One region of the Bacillus sp. TL12 genome, then DNA from elsewhere that is predicted to be linked to it. Evidence: riboswitches for the same ligand, from Rfam matches in the RefSeq annotation. Region 1 holds a riboswitch; the other holds the start of a gene.
What was found. A riboswitch is a leader RNA that binds a small molecule or an ion and turns the genes downstream of it on or off. The one in region 1 is predicted to bind preQ1.
Positions count from the first base shown of each region.

Region 2: linked by a shared signal. The riboswitch ahead of LOK41_RS04830 (QueT transporter family protein) and the one ahead of queC (7-cyano-7-deazaguanine synthase QueC) in region 1 are both predicted to bind preQ1.

Region 1 covers NZ_JAJJBY010000006.1:178,621-185,794, reverse strand. Annotated here, with positions in the region: gene LOK41_RS08415 (GNAT family N-acetyltransferase) at 14-592, shown strand; gene LOK41_RS08410 (histidine phosphatase family protein) at 629-1,231, opposite strand; gene LOK41_RS08405 (hypothetical protein) at 1,326-1,484, opposite strand; gene LOK41_RS08400 (YkvS family protein) at 1,717-1,902, shown strand; gene queF (preQ(1) synthase) at 1,951-2,448, opposite strand; gene queE (7-carboxy-7-deazaguanine synthase QueE) at 2,488-3,204, opposite strand; gene queD (6-carboxytetrahydropterin synthase QueD) at 3,197-3,691, opposite strand; gene queC (7-cyano-7-deazaguanine synthase QueC) at 3,691-4,353, opposite strand; PreQ1 riboswitch class I at 4,447-4,490, opposite strand; gene LOK41_RS08375 (ATP-binding protein) at 4,724-5,932, shown strand; gene LOK41_RS08370 (DUF6254 family protein) at 5,944-6,060, opposite strand; gene LOK41_RS08365 (DinB family protein) at 6,297-6,830, opposite strand; gene LOK41_RS08360 (M3 family oligoendopeptidase) at 6,969-7,174, opposite strand, start outside.
Region 2 covers NZ_JAJJBY010000003.1:237,382-244,555, reverse strand. Annotated here, with positions in the region: gene LOK41_RS04845 (DMT family transporter) at 1-445, opposite strand, end outside; gene LOK41_RS04840 (reverse transcriptase-like protein) at 459-845, opposite strand; gene LOK41_RS04835 (aldose 1-epimerase family protein) at 934-1,806, opposite strand; PreQ1 riboswitch class I at 1,938-1,982, shown strand; gene LOK41_RS04830 (QueT transporter family protein) at 1,989-2,474, shown strand; gene LOK41_RS04825 (ribonuclease H family protein) at 2,622-3,281, shown strand; gene LOK41_RS04820 (zinc-finger domain-containing protein) at 3,294-3,470, shown strand; gene LOK41_RS04815 (DUF2564 family protein) at 3,502-3,750, opposite strand; gene cspB (cold shock-like protein CspB) at 3,871-4,068, opposite strand; gene LOK41_RS04805 (YqcI/YcgG family protein) at 4,334-5,062, shown strand; gene LOK41_RS04800 (LysE family transporter) at 5,204-5,836, shown strand; gene LOK41_RS04795 (cytoplasmic protein) at 5,856-6,149, shown strand; partial or broken gene LOK41_RS04790 (sterol desaturase family protein) at 6,238-6,865, shown strand; gene LOK41_RS04785 (DUF485 domain-containing protein) at 7,057-7,174, shown strand, end outside.

The sequences.
Region 1 (7,174 bases):
TAGGAGGGATAATATGATTCGGAAAGCAAAAAAGACAGATGCGAAGGCAATAGCTCCTTTATTGTATAACGCTCTGCATGAAATTGCTGAAAAAATCACAGGTGGGAAAACCGAAACAGAAGTCTTGACAGGGCTTGAAACTTGGTTTTCAAAAAAAGGAAATCGACTTAGCTTTGAGAACTGTTTCGTTGAAGAGCAGGATGGAGAAGCAGTTGGAATCATCGTCGCCTATCATGGCAGTCACGCAAAACAACTAGATACTCCCATTGTAAAACACTTACGAAAAATTCATCAAGATTCATCTATTACGCTAGAAAAAGAAGCTGAATTCGATGAATACTATATTGACACATTATCCGTTTCAAGTGCCTATGGCGGACGAGGGATCGGTTCAAAATTGATTCAAGCAGCAGAAAATGACGTCTATGAAAAAGGCTATGAGAAAATTGCATTACTTGTAAATTTAGAAAACAAGCGAGCTTTCTCTTTATATAAAAAGCTTGGCTACCGAGAGGATAAAACGGTTATGCTTGTCGGAGAGCCATATGCTCATTTAGTGAAACCACTCTATAAAAAAGCTTTCGTTTCTTAAAAAAAGCACACGATTCTTCATTGTAATCGTGTGCTTTTATGTTAAATTGGTGTTCAGTATATTTCCATTCATCGCTTCATGAAACGTGTATTCTGTACACCCCCACGGCTTTCTATGAAAGATAGGAGGTCCAGACCAACCTCTTGCACGTAACTCGGCTCCAATCATCGTATTAAAATAACTATGACCTACGAGTGCAATGCGCCCATGTACAAGAGCATAACCAATTAACGTATCAGCTGCTTGCTTCGCTCTCTCCCCTGCTTCTCGGTAGGACTCAACATCTTTAGAATATCCAGTCGTCCATAATGCGCGTCCGATAAACATCCATACTTCTGGTTTACACTTCACCCATTTTGGAACAAGGAAGCTAGATGGCACTTGCGCCTCTCGAAATAGAGCACTTTGAATAAAAGAAAGAGAACCTGTTAATTCTGCTGCTGACTGTACCGCACTTTTTTGATCACTCGTTACAATAAGCTTCGCCGATTCAATTGCTTCAATTGTCTCAATTGATATGTTCTCACTTTTTTCCATGCCTTCTAAATCGTATCGCTCCATCCATTCGTGAAACGATGATGCTGTCATTGATTCTGTAACATTATTTAAGCGACCGTGACGAATAAAAGAAATTCGCATCTTCTCCACTCTCCATTCACCGCTCATCACCTATATTATTATGCACTGTTTCTTATTGCCATCATACCATGGAGAAAGAGAAAGTCATACTTCCTTACATATCCGCACCGCTCTCATGAGTGATAGAAGCATGCACACCATCTAACCCATCAAAATATGTCCCTGTTTCATGGCTACGAATTATTTTTAATTGTTTATATGAAAATAAGAATAAAAGAATCATTATAAAGCTTCCAATAATCTCAAATAACATTTTTACCGCCCCTATTTTATTATACCCCTATATACTGATATAAGCACTTTTTTATCTATTCTCTCTTCAAAAACAGAAAAATATTTTATACATATCTTACAAAAAAATGACTATTTTTTGAAATTTTCTCATGGAAACATTTACAAACAGGGGAATATAGTTCAAAATAAAGGGAAATAAAAAAGAACGCACTTGTTCTTTTTTGGCAAAACTGTAACAAGGAGAGTTGCTTATGAAAATCGCAGAAACTGGAGATATTATCGAATTTAAAGGTGGAATGCAAGGTCGTGTTCAAAAAGTAAATAAAAACTCCGTTATTGTCGATATAACAATTATGGAGAATTTTAGAGAACTAGATATGGAACCTCTTACAGTTGTAAATCACAAAAACTATACCGTTATTAATCAACATGCATAATATAATAGAGAAAAAGGATCTGTATCTTACATACAGATCCTTTTTTCATTAACGATTATCAATTGTTTCAGGGTATAAATCGTGATTCATCATACGATATTCAGCCATCTGCTCATATTTCGTGCCAGGGCGACCATAGTTACAATATGGATCAATTGAGATACCACCACGTGGTGTAAATTTCCCCCACACTTCAATATAACGTGGGTCCATTAATTTAATTAAGTCGTTCATAATCACATTCATACAATCTTCATGAAAATCTCCATGATTGCGGAAACTAAATAAATATAGCTTTAATGATTTACTCTCAACCATTTTTTGCTCTGGAATATAACTAATATAAATTGTTGCAAAATCTGGTTGTCCTGTTTTTGGGCATAAGCTTGTAAATTCAGGACAGTTGAATTTTACAAAATAATCACGATTTGGATGATTATTATCAAATGTCTCTAAAATTTCCGGACTATATTCAAATAAATATTTTGTATTTTGATTTCCAAGTAACGTTACATCTTTTAAATCTTCGTCTAATCTTCCTGCCATTCTTTATACATCCCTTCAAATTCAATTCATAATAGTTCCTTATACGCCTCGCTTATTCCCCCATACTAACGCATGGAGCTGAGGTAATACTTTTGCATCGTTCATCTCTTTACACTGGACAGCTTTTTCGATGAGCCATTCATATTTTTGCAATAAATTCCGAATAAGCATCGCATCATCCACTGTTTTTGTATCATCATTTCCAACTTGTAGGAAAAATGGTACGTGCGGATAACGCTCATGCACCTTTATCGCATATTCAAAATCGTGATCATCAAACACGACAACTTTTAAACTAAAATCTTTTCCAGCTAATCTTTCAATAACAGAATCTAACATGCTAAAATCTGTTTTCATCTGTGAGCTTGGTGGCTTCGGTGAAATCGTTACTTCATCAATACGAAGTAACCATTCCTGCCACTTGCTCCCTTGCGTTTCAATAGCGGTGCGAATTTGCTTTTCTTCTAATAAAGACAGAAACCCTTCTAAATTTTTCAATAATACTGGATTCCCACCTGAAATTGTTACATGTGAAAAGTTTTCACCACCAATTTCAACGAGTTCACTCCATATCTCTTCTGGAGTCATTTGCCGAATTTGTTCTTTCGCTGATCCATCCCATGTAAAGGATGAATCGCACCATGCGCAACTATAGTCACAACCTGCTGTACGGATGAACATCGTCTTTTGTCCAACAACCATTCCTTCACCTTGAATGGTAGGACCAAAAATTTCTAGAACGGGAATTTTACTCACCGATCATCCACTCCCGTCTAACTTCCGCATAACTTGTTGGCGTTTCAAATAGACGTACAAATTCCACACGTGCTCCTTTATATTCATTCGCACGATTTTCTTTTTTTAGCGCTTCTTCCATCTTTTCATAAATCCAAACGACCATATTTTCAGCCGTCGTATTCATCGCTGGTAACGTCTCATTTAAATAGCGATGATCTAAATAAATTTCTATTTCATTTTTCCAAATTTCTTTTATATCTCCAAAGTCAATGGCAAGTCCAATCTCATTCACATATCCACTAATTCCAAAAACAACTTTGTATGTGTGACCATGTAAATTTTTACATTTCCCTTCATAACAGTGCAGGTGATGCGCTGCATCGAATGTAAATTCCTTACTTACCATCACTCGTTTATTATGATATTTCAGTTGTTCACGCTGAATGTCCTTGTCCATTTTTTGCAAATTTTCTACGATGCGAAATCCAAAAAAATTCTGTTCCATTATGCATTCGCTCCTTCACGTTCTTGTAGATACGTATCTAAACCTGCTTTACGCAGTTTACAAGCTGGACATTCACCGCAACCATCACCGATGATTCCGTTATAACATGTTAATGTTTTTTCTCTAACAAACTGGAATGCGCCAAGTTCATCTGACAATTTCCATGTTTCTGCTTTATCAATCCACATAAGTGGTGTATGAATAACAAAAGGATAATCCATAGATAAATTTAAAGTAACGTTTAACGATTTCACAAATACATCACGGCAATCAGGATAACCGCTAAAATCTGTTTCACATACGCCTGTTACAATATGACGTGCTCCAACTTGTTTTGCTAGCACAGCTGCAAATGATAAGAACAGTAAATTTCGTCCATCTACAAATGTCGATGGCAATTCACCTTCTTCATGTGTAATCTCCATATCCGTTCTTGTTAACGCATTTGGAGCAAGTTGATTTAATAAGCTCATATCAAGTACTGTATGTTTAATTCCTAGCTCTTTCGCAATATCAGCCGCACAATCAATTTCTAACTTATGACGTTGATTATAATTAAACGTCACTGCTTCCACTTCTGCAAACTGCTGCATCGCCCAAAATAAACATGTGGTACTATCTTGTCCACCACTAAAAACGACAACTGCTTTTTCTTTTTTCATCTCACTCATTCTCCTTCTCTACTACGAATAAGAAGAAAGAACGTTCTTGAACTGTCACAATAAAAAAACAAAACAATACCTAAGGATATTGTTGTTTCCATAGTTTTTTATAGAGGGAGTTCGCGAACCTCTCCCATGTTATACATGGAATTTCTTCTTTCATTGACAACACACATTGTAACATACTGTCTCTCTCTCGGAAAAATTTCTGATTTTTCTTTTTTTAAACGAAATTCAGATTCATTTTCTTGTATTTTAATAGTATGATTGTACTTAATTAATACTATACATGTGAGAATAGCGAGGAGGCATAAAACTGAAACTCTTTATCATTCATCTCTTTTTAAACATATTATTGATTCTCGTTATCATGCTAGTGTATCACTTATTTTGGAATCAAAAAGGCAAGCATTCACCTAAGCTAAATTCAACTATATTTATATTACTTTGTAGTACTGCCACAATACTTTGCATTTTTTTCGCAGCAAAAACAAATACTGGATTTCAATTTGATATGCGTCATATTGTATTAATTGTTGGCACATTAACAGGAGGGCCTATTGCCGGTGGATCTATTTTAGTTGTATTAAACGTATACCGTTTCTTATTAGGAGGAATAGGAATCATTCCATCCGCCATTGGCTCGATTCTCTTATATATTGTTTTACTTTCTACATACAAATTTTTCAATAAAGGGTCAAATCATGTAAAACTTGTACTTGCCATTTTATATAGTCTTACATACGGACTCGTTTGGATTCCTGCTTTCCTTATCAAAGTATCTAATTCTGAAGACTATCTGCCTCATATTATTGCGTATCAACTATGTACAATAATAGGTACAATTCTTATTCTTTATTTATTGAACATACTTCGATTGCAAGTTCGTTTACAGGAAGAACTTATTAACGCTGAGAAATTTCATCTTATTGGAGAAATGGCTGCTTCCATTTCCCATGAAATTCGTAATCCATTGACTTCAACAAAAGGTTTTTTACAACTTTTACAATCTGACGACTGCTCTGAAAAAGATCGAAAATTATATACAGAAATAGCTATACATGGGATTGAACAAGCAAATCACGTTCTCACAGATTATTTAACATTTGCAAAACCAAGTATTGAGAAAGAACAAAGGTTACAACTAGAAGATGAATTACTTCATGCACTATCTCTTATTACGCCATTAGCTAATTTATCCAATATTCGCATACATTACATAAAACAAAGTAGCTCTTTTTTTATTACTGGCGAAAAGCAAAAATTTAATCAATGTTTGCTAAATATTCTAAAAAACTGTATTGAAGCCATGCCTAAAGGTGGCAATCTTATCCTCACACTAGTTCCTGATCATAAGCATATTCAATTGTATATAAAAGACAATGGAATCGGTATGGACACAGAACAAGTAAAGCGCCTTGGCTCTCCATTCTATTCTACAAAAGAGAAAGGAACCGGGCTTGGAATGATGGTCGTATTCAGCGTCATCAAAGCAATGGATGGAAAAATTGATATTACAAGTGAAAAGGATATTGGTACAATCTTCCTATTAACCTTTCCACTCATACAAAAAACGTGATGAAGATTTCATCACGTTTTTTCTGTTTCATCAACAAGTTCAGCAAACGTCTTTACTTTCCCATGCGGTTTTTGATTTTCTTTTCGTGCTTTCCAACTACGCTCTTGCTCTTTTTTCTTATGTGACATGTTTTCAACTCCTTCATATACTCTCTATGTATTATTCCAAAATAAGAGATAAAAATATGCATCCATCCAGCATATAAAGTGAAACTTCCATCACCTAGCTCTCTTAGTTTTCTCTAAATATTCAAGTAGGAGCTTACTTCCCACGAATAGCTGGATAAAATAAAAGAAGCGAGATAACTACTAACTCGCTTCTTCTATTTATTACGTATAGTTCCCATATACATAAGAATTTTTCTTTATCTTTGCAAAATCGCATATTTTGCTTCTTTTAACTGTGTAAGGTGGCGCTGTTCATGTAAATCAAGGAATTGAATCCATTGATATAAATTGAGTTCATGAAACACAGGGTGTTTCAAAGAATTTTCAAACAATTCCCTTTCATCTATAATACTATGCAGCGTATGCAATAATTCTGCTCGTGAATGTTCGAGTAATTGAATTCCTTGTTGTTTTTTCATTAATGTTTCTGTTGGTTGCATTTGTTGAGGAGCTTCTCGTTTGTATGTTCGATCAAGGATAAGTTGGAGATCTTTGAGCGGTACTACTTTTCTTTCTTTTTTTTGCAAGGCATACACAAGAGCTGATGTAACAGATTGCTCAACTAGGTGCAGGTGATGCAAAATTTGAATGATACTCCATTTATCACGGCGCGGCTTTACATTCACTTCCGTATCATTTAACATCTCAATTTCTGATAATAATGTATTTCTTGTAGATTGTAACGATTGCAGCAAAGTTTCCAAACTAACATTCATATTAGATTGAAGCATAATTTTCCCCCCTCTTTTTTGGTAAAAAGAGGCGCTTCTAGTTTAGAAACACCTCTTTAAAAATCTGAATTTTCTTATATTATCTCATTATTTTATAAATGTGTCGATTACAAAATACGTAAAAACTACGTATCATTTTTACAATTTTGTGTCATCTACTGCATGTAACCATGCTTGAATCTCATTGATTACCCCTTGCACGCATCCATTAGCAAATGGGGATGTTAAATTTGCTACCTCTACTAAATCTAGGAAAGACTTACTTCCTCCTTGTTGGCAAAGATTCACATAGTCTTCCCACGCTTCTTGTCTATTATCTCTTGCTCGCTTCCAAAATTGCAGTG
Region 2 (7,174 bases), on a different contig from region 1:
TATTCAATTGAAAAGAATCACCAGCGGTTAGTAAATATAAGCCAGCTGTTGCAGCAGTAATACCAAGTATGATAAAAAGTGTAGCTTTTTGTTTTAAAAAGATAAATGAAAGAATTGGAACCATAACAATACTAAGTCCAGTTAAAAACCCTGCTTTAGAAGAAGTGGTATGGAGTAATCCAAATGTTTGTAATAAATAACCGACAAATAAGAAAAATCCGACAATTAAACCAGCAATACTACTATGTTGAATTTCTTGTTTTGAAGTTTTTTTCGAGAACGTGAATTGGACAAATAATAAAATGATGCCAGCAAATAAAAAGCGAACACCATTGAAAGTAAATGGTCCAACAAATGACATTGCATTTTGAACGACAACAAACGTGGCTCCCCAAATAAAGGAGACAAATAATAAAGCGAGAGGAGCAATCCATCCTTTTCTCACACTAAAACCCCCATTAATTTTGTGAAATGGCTTTTCTTGCTAATTCATCGGCAACTTTGTTTTGATTACTTGGAATCCACTTTATAAAGAAAAGATCAAATTTTTTGATGTACGCTAGTGCCTCTTCTAAAAGTGGTGCATATGTTTTGTTTTTTGCATATTCTTTTTCTACAGCGCGTTCAACAAGCTGTGAATCTGTACGAAAAGATACAATGCTATAATTATGTTCTGTGCAATATTTTAATGCAACGAGTAATGCATGATATTCTGCCTCGTGGTTAGACATGATTCCGAGTGGTAGTGATAATTGCACAGCTGGCTGCACACCTTTAATAAAAACCCCAGCACCAGAAGGGCCTGGATTTCCTTTTGATGCACCATCGATATATACTTCAATCAAAATTAATCCCCCATTGTTATATAGCGTTAGTTGATAGTAATTCCCCGCCTAAAAATATGTTTAGAGACGGGGGATAGGAAAACGTATTTTATCCTATTGTGATACTATAGCGGCATGTGAATGTTTCGTTCGCTTGTAAGGATTGTACGCCTTTTTTCGCTTTGAAATCTTTTGCTGGTTCTACTTCATCAGCAATTCCATACCAAGGCTCGATACATACGAAAGGAGCATCGTTATCTGGTGTCCAAACACCAACGAATGGGAAACCTTCAAATGTTACTTTTACAAATTTATTATGTTTATCAGAACGAATAGAAATTTCATTTGTATTCATATTTTCAAAAATAAGGGCATCATTTTTGAATAAATCATATGTAAGTGGTAATTCTGCTTTATTTTCAACAATTAGCTGTTTTTCTTTTGAAAGAAAAGGTCCTTTTAAAACGCTTGTTTCTAAATGTTCAGGACCATTAAATGATAAATGGTAGTCTGTAAATGAGTCACCTTCTACTAAAGGACAATTGAAGCCTGGATGTGCTCCGATAGAAAAGAACATTTCTTTTGAAGTAGGATTGATCACTTCATAAGTAACATGTATGTTTTGCTCATCTAGTTCATAGGAAACAAGTAGCTCAAACTCGTACGGATATTTTTGTAAAGTTTCTTGATTGCTAGTCACAGCATATGTAATCTTTGTTTCGTTTTGCTCTTTTACCGAGAATATAAGATCGCGAGCAAAGCCATGTTGTGTCAATGAATAAGGTTTACCATCTACATAATATGTATTGTCCACTAATCTACCGACAATTGGGAATAAAATTGGTGCACGGCGCCCCCAATATTTAGAATCTCCTTGCCATAAATATTCTGTGTTGTCTTCTTTTAAACGAACGCTTTGTAACTCTGCACCCTTTTCAGAGATGGAAACGATCACTTTTTTATTTTGAATTGTTACTGTCATGAAGTGAAACCTCCTAAACCTTTCATATTCTCTATTATACGTTGTCTATAAGAAAAAGGGTAGTGAATGAGAAGATTCTATTGACGAATGACAGGCTATTGCGTACAATATAAAATTGTTGTTTAAAAACGAATCACGTGGTTCGAAACCATCCCACGTAAAAAAACTAAGGAGATTTTGTCATGAATATAAAAACATTAGTTGGTAATGGTATTTTAGCGGCGCTATATATTGCCGTTTCTGCACTTATTCAGCCATTTGGCTTTACGAATGTACAATTTCGTATTTCGGAGATGTTTAATCATCTTGTTGTATTTAATAAGAAATCAATTTATGGAATTGTCTTAGGCGTATTTTTAACAAATCTCTTTTTCTCACCTATGATTGCGTATGATTTAGTATTTGGAGTGGGACAATCCGTTCTTGCACTTCTTGCTACGATTATTTCTATGCGCTTTATTAAGGGTGTTTGGGCCCGAATGATCTTTAATACCGTTATCTTTACAATTACTATGTTTATGATAGCGATTGAGCTTCATCTTGCACTTGGTTTTCCATTTTTATTAACATGGCTTACATGTGCAGCTGGTGAATTTGTTGTAATGGCAATCGGTATGCCGGTTATGTATTGGATGAATAAACGAGTACAATTTCAGAGATTTATGTAACATGGATAGGAAGAGCTGCTTGCAATATCAAGCAGCTCTTTTTGTATTTTAAAAGTTGACACTTGTCCACTTCCATTCGAATATAATACTATGACTATTGGTAAAATATAATAAAAAATACGAAGTCTTATATAAGGGGAAATGAATATGAAATATAAAATACATTGGTTATATAAAACAAAATCGAGTCTACAAACAAAATTAACAACAGATTATATGAACATAGAAGATGCACTTCAGTTTGCAACTGATTTTGAGAAAACTGGAAGAGTAAAGGAACTATTATTTTATGACGAAATGGGAGCGGAATGGACGCTAAAAGAGATGAAAAAACTCGGTAAACAAATAGAAGAGGAGCCACAAGATATTCGTATTTACTTTGATGGGGGATATGATTTAGAGACGAAAGAGGCTGGAATTGGTATCTGTATTTACTATAAAAAAGGTCAGAAGATGTACCGAGTTCGCCGAAATGCTTACATAGACGGCATATATGATAATAATGAAGCGGAATATGCAGCGCTATTATATGGAATGAATGTACTAGAGGAATTAGGAATTAAATACGAATCGGTTACACTACATGGTGATTCTCAAGTCGTACTTCAGCAACTAGCTGGAGAATGGCCATGCTATGACGAACATTTGAATCATTACTTAGATCAGATTGAACAAAAAGCAAAGCAAATGAAATTAAAGCTTGTCTGTGAACCAGTAGCAAGAAAACAAAATAAAGAAGCTCATCAATTGGCTACACAAGCATTAGAAGGGACAGTAATTGACAGCCATAAAGAAATAACGGAATAGAGAGGTGCAGTGGTGAATAAAAAGCAGCTCATTACAGAGGTAAATGATCTATTAGAAATATATTGTGAAGGGTGTTTTTTACAAGAGCATTATAGAAAAACGCATAGCAAATATTATGCCCATTCTTTTTGCATTCGGCAGTGTACTGTGGGAGAGAAATTAAAAGAATATGGAGAGCGATTATCGTAAAAAAGCATCCAGAGATTTCTCTGGATGCTTTTTAATGCTTAGCTTCTTTCAATTGATGTTCGCATAGGCTTAATTTTTTTTCTTCGTTCATTAAAAAAGGCTCGTCTAAATCTGTTGCAACAGATTTCATTATTTCAAGTTGAGAGCGTGCAGATTCGACTGCAGTTGTCGCATGCTGTAATGATTCGGGATCCATTGTAATTGTTGCAGAACCTACCATCTTTTGCGCTGTTTCTACGCGGAATTTTACTTCTTCAAAATCATTTACATGTGAACCCATTATCGATTCCTCCTTTATATTCTGTCGCATTTCACATAGTTTTTACTCTGCAAAAAGGAAATATACAAAGGAATAACAAAGGAGGTTACCAAATAAGGTAACCTCCTGTTATATATTGGATTAAAGTTTTACTACGTTAGCAGCTTGAGGTCCACGGTTTCCTTCAACGATATCGAAAGATACTTCTTGACCTTCTTCTAAAGCTTTATAGCCTTCGCCTTGAATAGCTGTGAAATGTACGAATACATCGTCAGCACCTTCAATTTCGATAAATCCAAAACCTTTTTCGTTGTTAAACCATTTTACTTTTCCTTGCATGTTGCAATTCCTCCTAAAAAACGATTACTTTTTCATTTAGTGAAGTTCGTTTGAAATATTTGCGAATTCATAAAACTGAAAATGCTATATTCTCGAATATTCTGCTAAATGATATTTTTAATATACACGAAATGGTAGATTTTAGTCAAGTAAGCGCTTTTAACTTTTTGTATTTTTAAATAATTTTTCACGCAAGTTTTTTTGGTATAGGACAAGCTCTTTTTTAATATGTTTAAGTGAGTGCTGTACATAATGAGGTGAGAGAATGAATCAGTCTTATTTATTAGATAATGAAGGGATGAAAAATAGGATAGATATACCAAAATGGGTTTCACGAGAATTTGAGAATTTTTCTAATGTTGTATTGGACCCAACTTTCCCTTGTTATTTTGGTTTAACAGCTTTAAAGAAAAATGAACTTCGCTACTCATTCTTGTCTCATGATGATTGGAGTCATCTACCACAGACAATGCTTTCTTTTTTACAGTTGATGAACGAACGACCTGTTGTAAGAAGAGGATTTTTTCTTTTTGTTGAGCCAGAACATGAAGAATGCTCACTTGAACATTACCGAGCGTATTTTTGGAAAGTTCTACAATATTTACATGAAGAAGATAATCAATTATGGCCAAAGCAGATTCCAGAAAATCCAAATCATCATTTATGGGAATTTTCATTTGGCGGAGAGCCAATGTTTGCGTTTGGGAACGCTCCAGCTTATAAACAAAGAAAAACGAGACATTTAGGGAACTCACTTATTATTGGATTTCAACCACGAATTATTTTTGATGGACTAGAAGGGGATCGGCCCAAAGGTTCGTACTCAAGACAAATGGTTAGAGAACGGGTTGAAAAGTGGGACCAGTTGCCAAAACACCCGAATATTAGTCATTATGGTGATCCGAATCACCATGAGTGGAAGCAATATTTTATTGGAGATGACGTTGAACCAATCGAAGGGAAATGCCCATTTCATCATAAAACAAAGAAATGAAGGCCGCCAAGGAGCGGCTTTTTTTGCATATTTTGGATAGAAAAGGGCATTTTATATATGAATATTTTTCATAAAAGCTAGTCTATTTTTCCCCATCTTCTCATTAGTTAATAGTAAACAGATAATAGAAAGGATATAGTGATGTTTGGAGCAATTATACAGCAATTCATACTAGGAATTTCATTAGCAGCACCAGTAGGGCCGATTAATATTGAAATGTTAAAAAGAGGGATTGAACGTGGATTTTGGCATGCTTGGCTTGTTGGGATAGGGGGAATGAGTGCAGATATTTTGTTTATGTTTCTTATTTACTTTGGATTATCTTCTGTGTTTATGTATACATACGTACAAGCATTTATGTATTGCATCGGTTTTTTCTTATTGTTTTACTTAGGATTTCAAAGTGTAAAACAAGGAATTTTACATTCAAATATGGAATATAAACAAGAAGAGGTAGGTGGACTTCGTCAATCTTTTATGGCAGGATTTTTAATTGCAATATCTAATCCGTTAAATCTTGTCTTTTGGTTTGGTGTATATGGGAGTACGCTTAGTTCGCTGCTTACGAAGGTAACGAAACAAGAAGCATTTTTATATAGTCTCTGCATCATTGGAGGCATTATTTTATGGAATTTAAATATTGCTTTTTCTGTTCATTTTGGACGAACATTGCTTAAGCCAAAGGCACTCGGTTATATTACAGCGGGAGCTGGTTTTATTTTAGTTGGATATTCGATTCATTTTGCGTATAAAGCGTTACAGTTGTTCATATGAAACCGAAGGGGAGATTTCTATGTATCGAACCACAGTTAATGGAAAAGAAATTATTATTACATTAGCACCCAAAATTAGAAAAGAAGTAACGGACAGAAATCCTTTATATGAAGCCGTTCTTCAAACTATTGAAAGATTACTTCAAACAAAGCAACCAACATTTGCTGTAAATCATGAAATATTTGGACTTATTATTGGGGAGGTACAGAGGGGCGAAGTAACTGTTTTCGCAGTAGAACAGATTATACCGAAACAAAATATTTTAGGTTCGCAAAATTTTTTCTCTACAATAGAACGGCGAGCAAATTTGTAATGAAAAGAACAAAATATAGCATAGATAAAGTAAAAATAGCCGTAACGATATGTTACGGCTATTTTTTCGAAGAAAGGGGATAGGGTAAATGAAAAGAGTGTTGAAAGAATTCTTTTTACAACATGATATTATCATTATATTTGGAGTACTAATTCTTTTTATCATTATTTTACAAATGCAATTATTTACAGGAATAGCGGCTATATCATGTCTTGCGGGTATCCTTTTTTATACAATTAATGAATATGTGACACATCCGTTTTTATTTCATATGAAACCTCCTAAGAATCCAGTTCTACTGAAAATGTTAAAGAGATTACATTATGATCATCATGTGTATCCGGATGATTTAAAACTATTATTTTTACCAGTTTGGTATAGCATGCCGGGATTTGTGATTTATTTGTTGATTCTGTATGGAGTGACAAATCATGTAACCATTACACTTTCATTTGGAATCGGGATGATTGTGATGCTGCTTGTTTATGAATGGAAACATTATATAGCGCATAGACCAATTCGTCCGTTGATTCATTTTGGTAGATGGTTAAAAAACACATATTTTGCATCATTATAAAAATGAAAATTATTGGTTCGGTGTGTCGAACCCAGTGCATGATTTTTTATTTGGTACGTATAAAAATGGAAAAGATGTTGAATTAAGTAGGACGGCACGTGATCTAGAGAAAGAGAAAAATCAGGAAGTAGTGCGATGAATGTTGTTTCTATTTTGCAAAAATATATTAAAAAATTGGAAAAATGTGACGAAAAATGTCTAGCGAAAAATCTTTGCAGAGAAGGAGAGATTGTCTAAAATTAAGTATAAGTTTCTGAATATTTATAAAATTTAGTTTTTTGTTATGCGAAGGGATTGGATTTGAAAGATGATGGAGAGGGGAGAGGGCAAGTGAAAAGAGATAGTTCAGCACGTAAGTTACAAAGCGAGGTAAATTATACAGAAGTCGTTCAGTCAGCGGAATTTCAATCATTGCTAGAAAAGAAACGGAAATTTATTGTCCCGATGA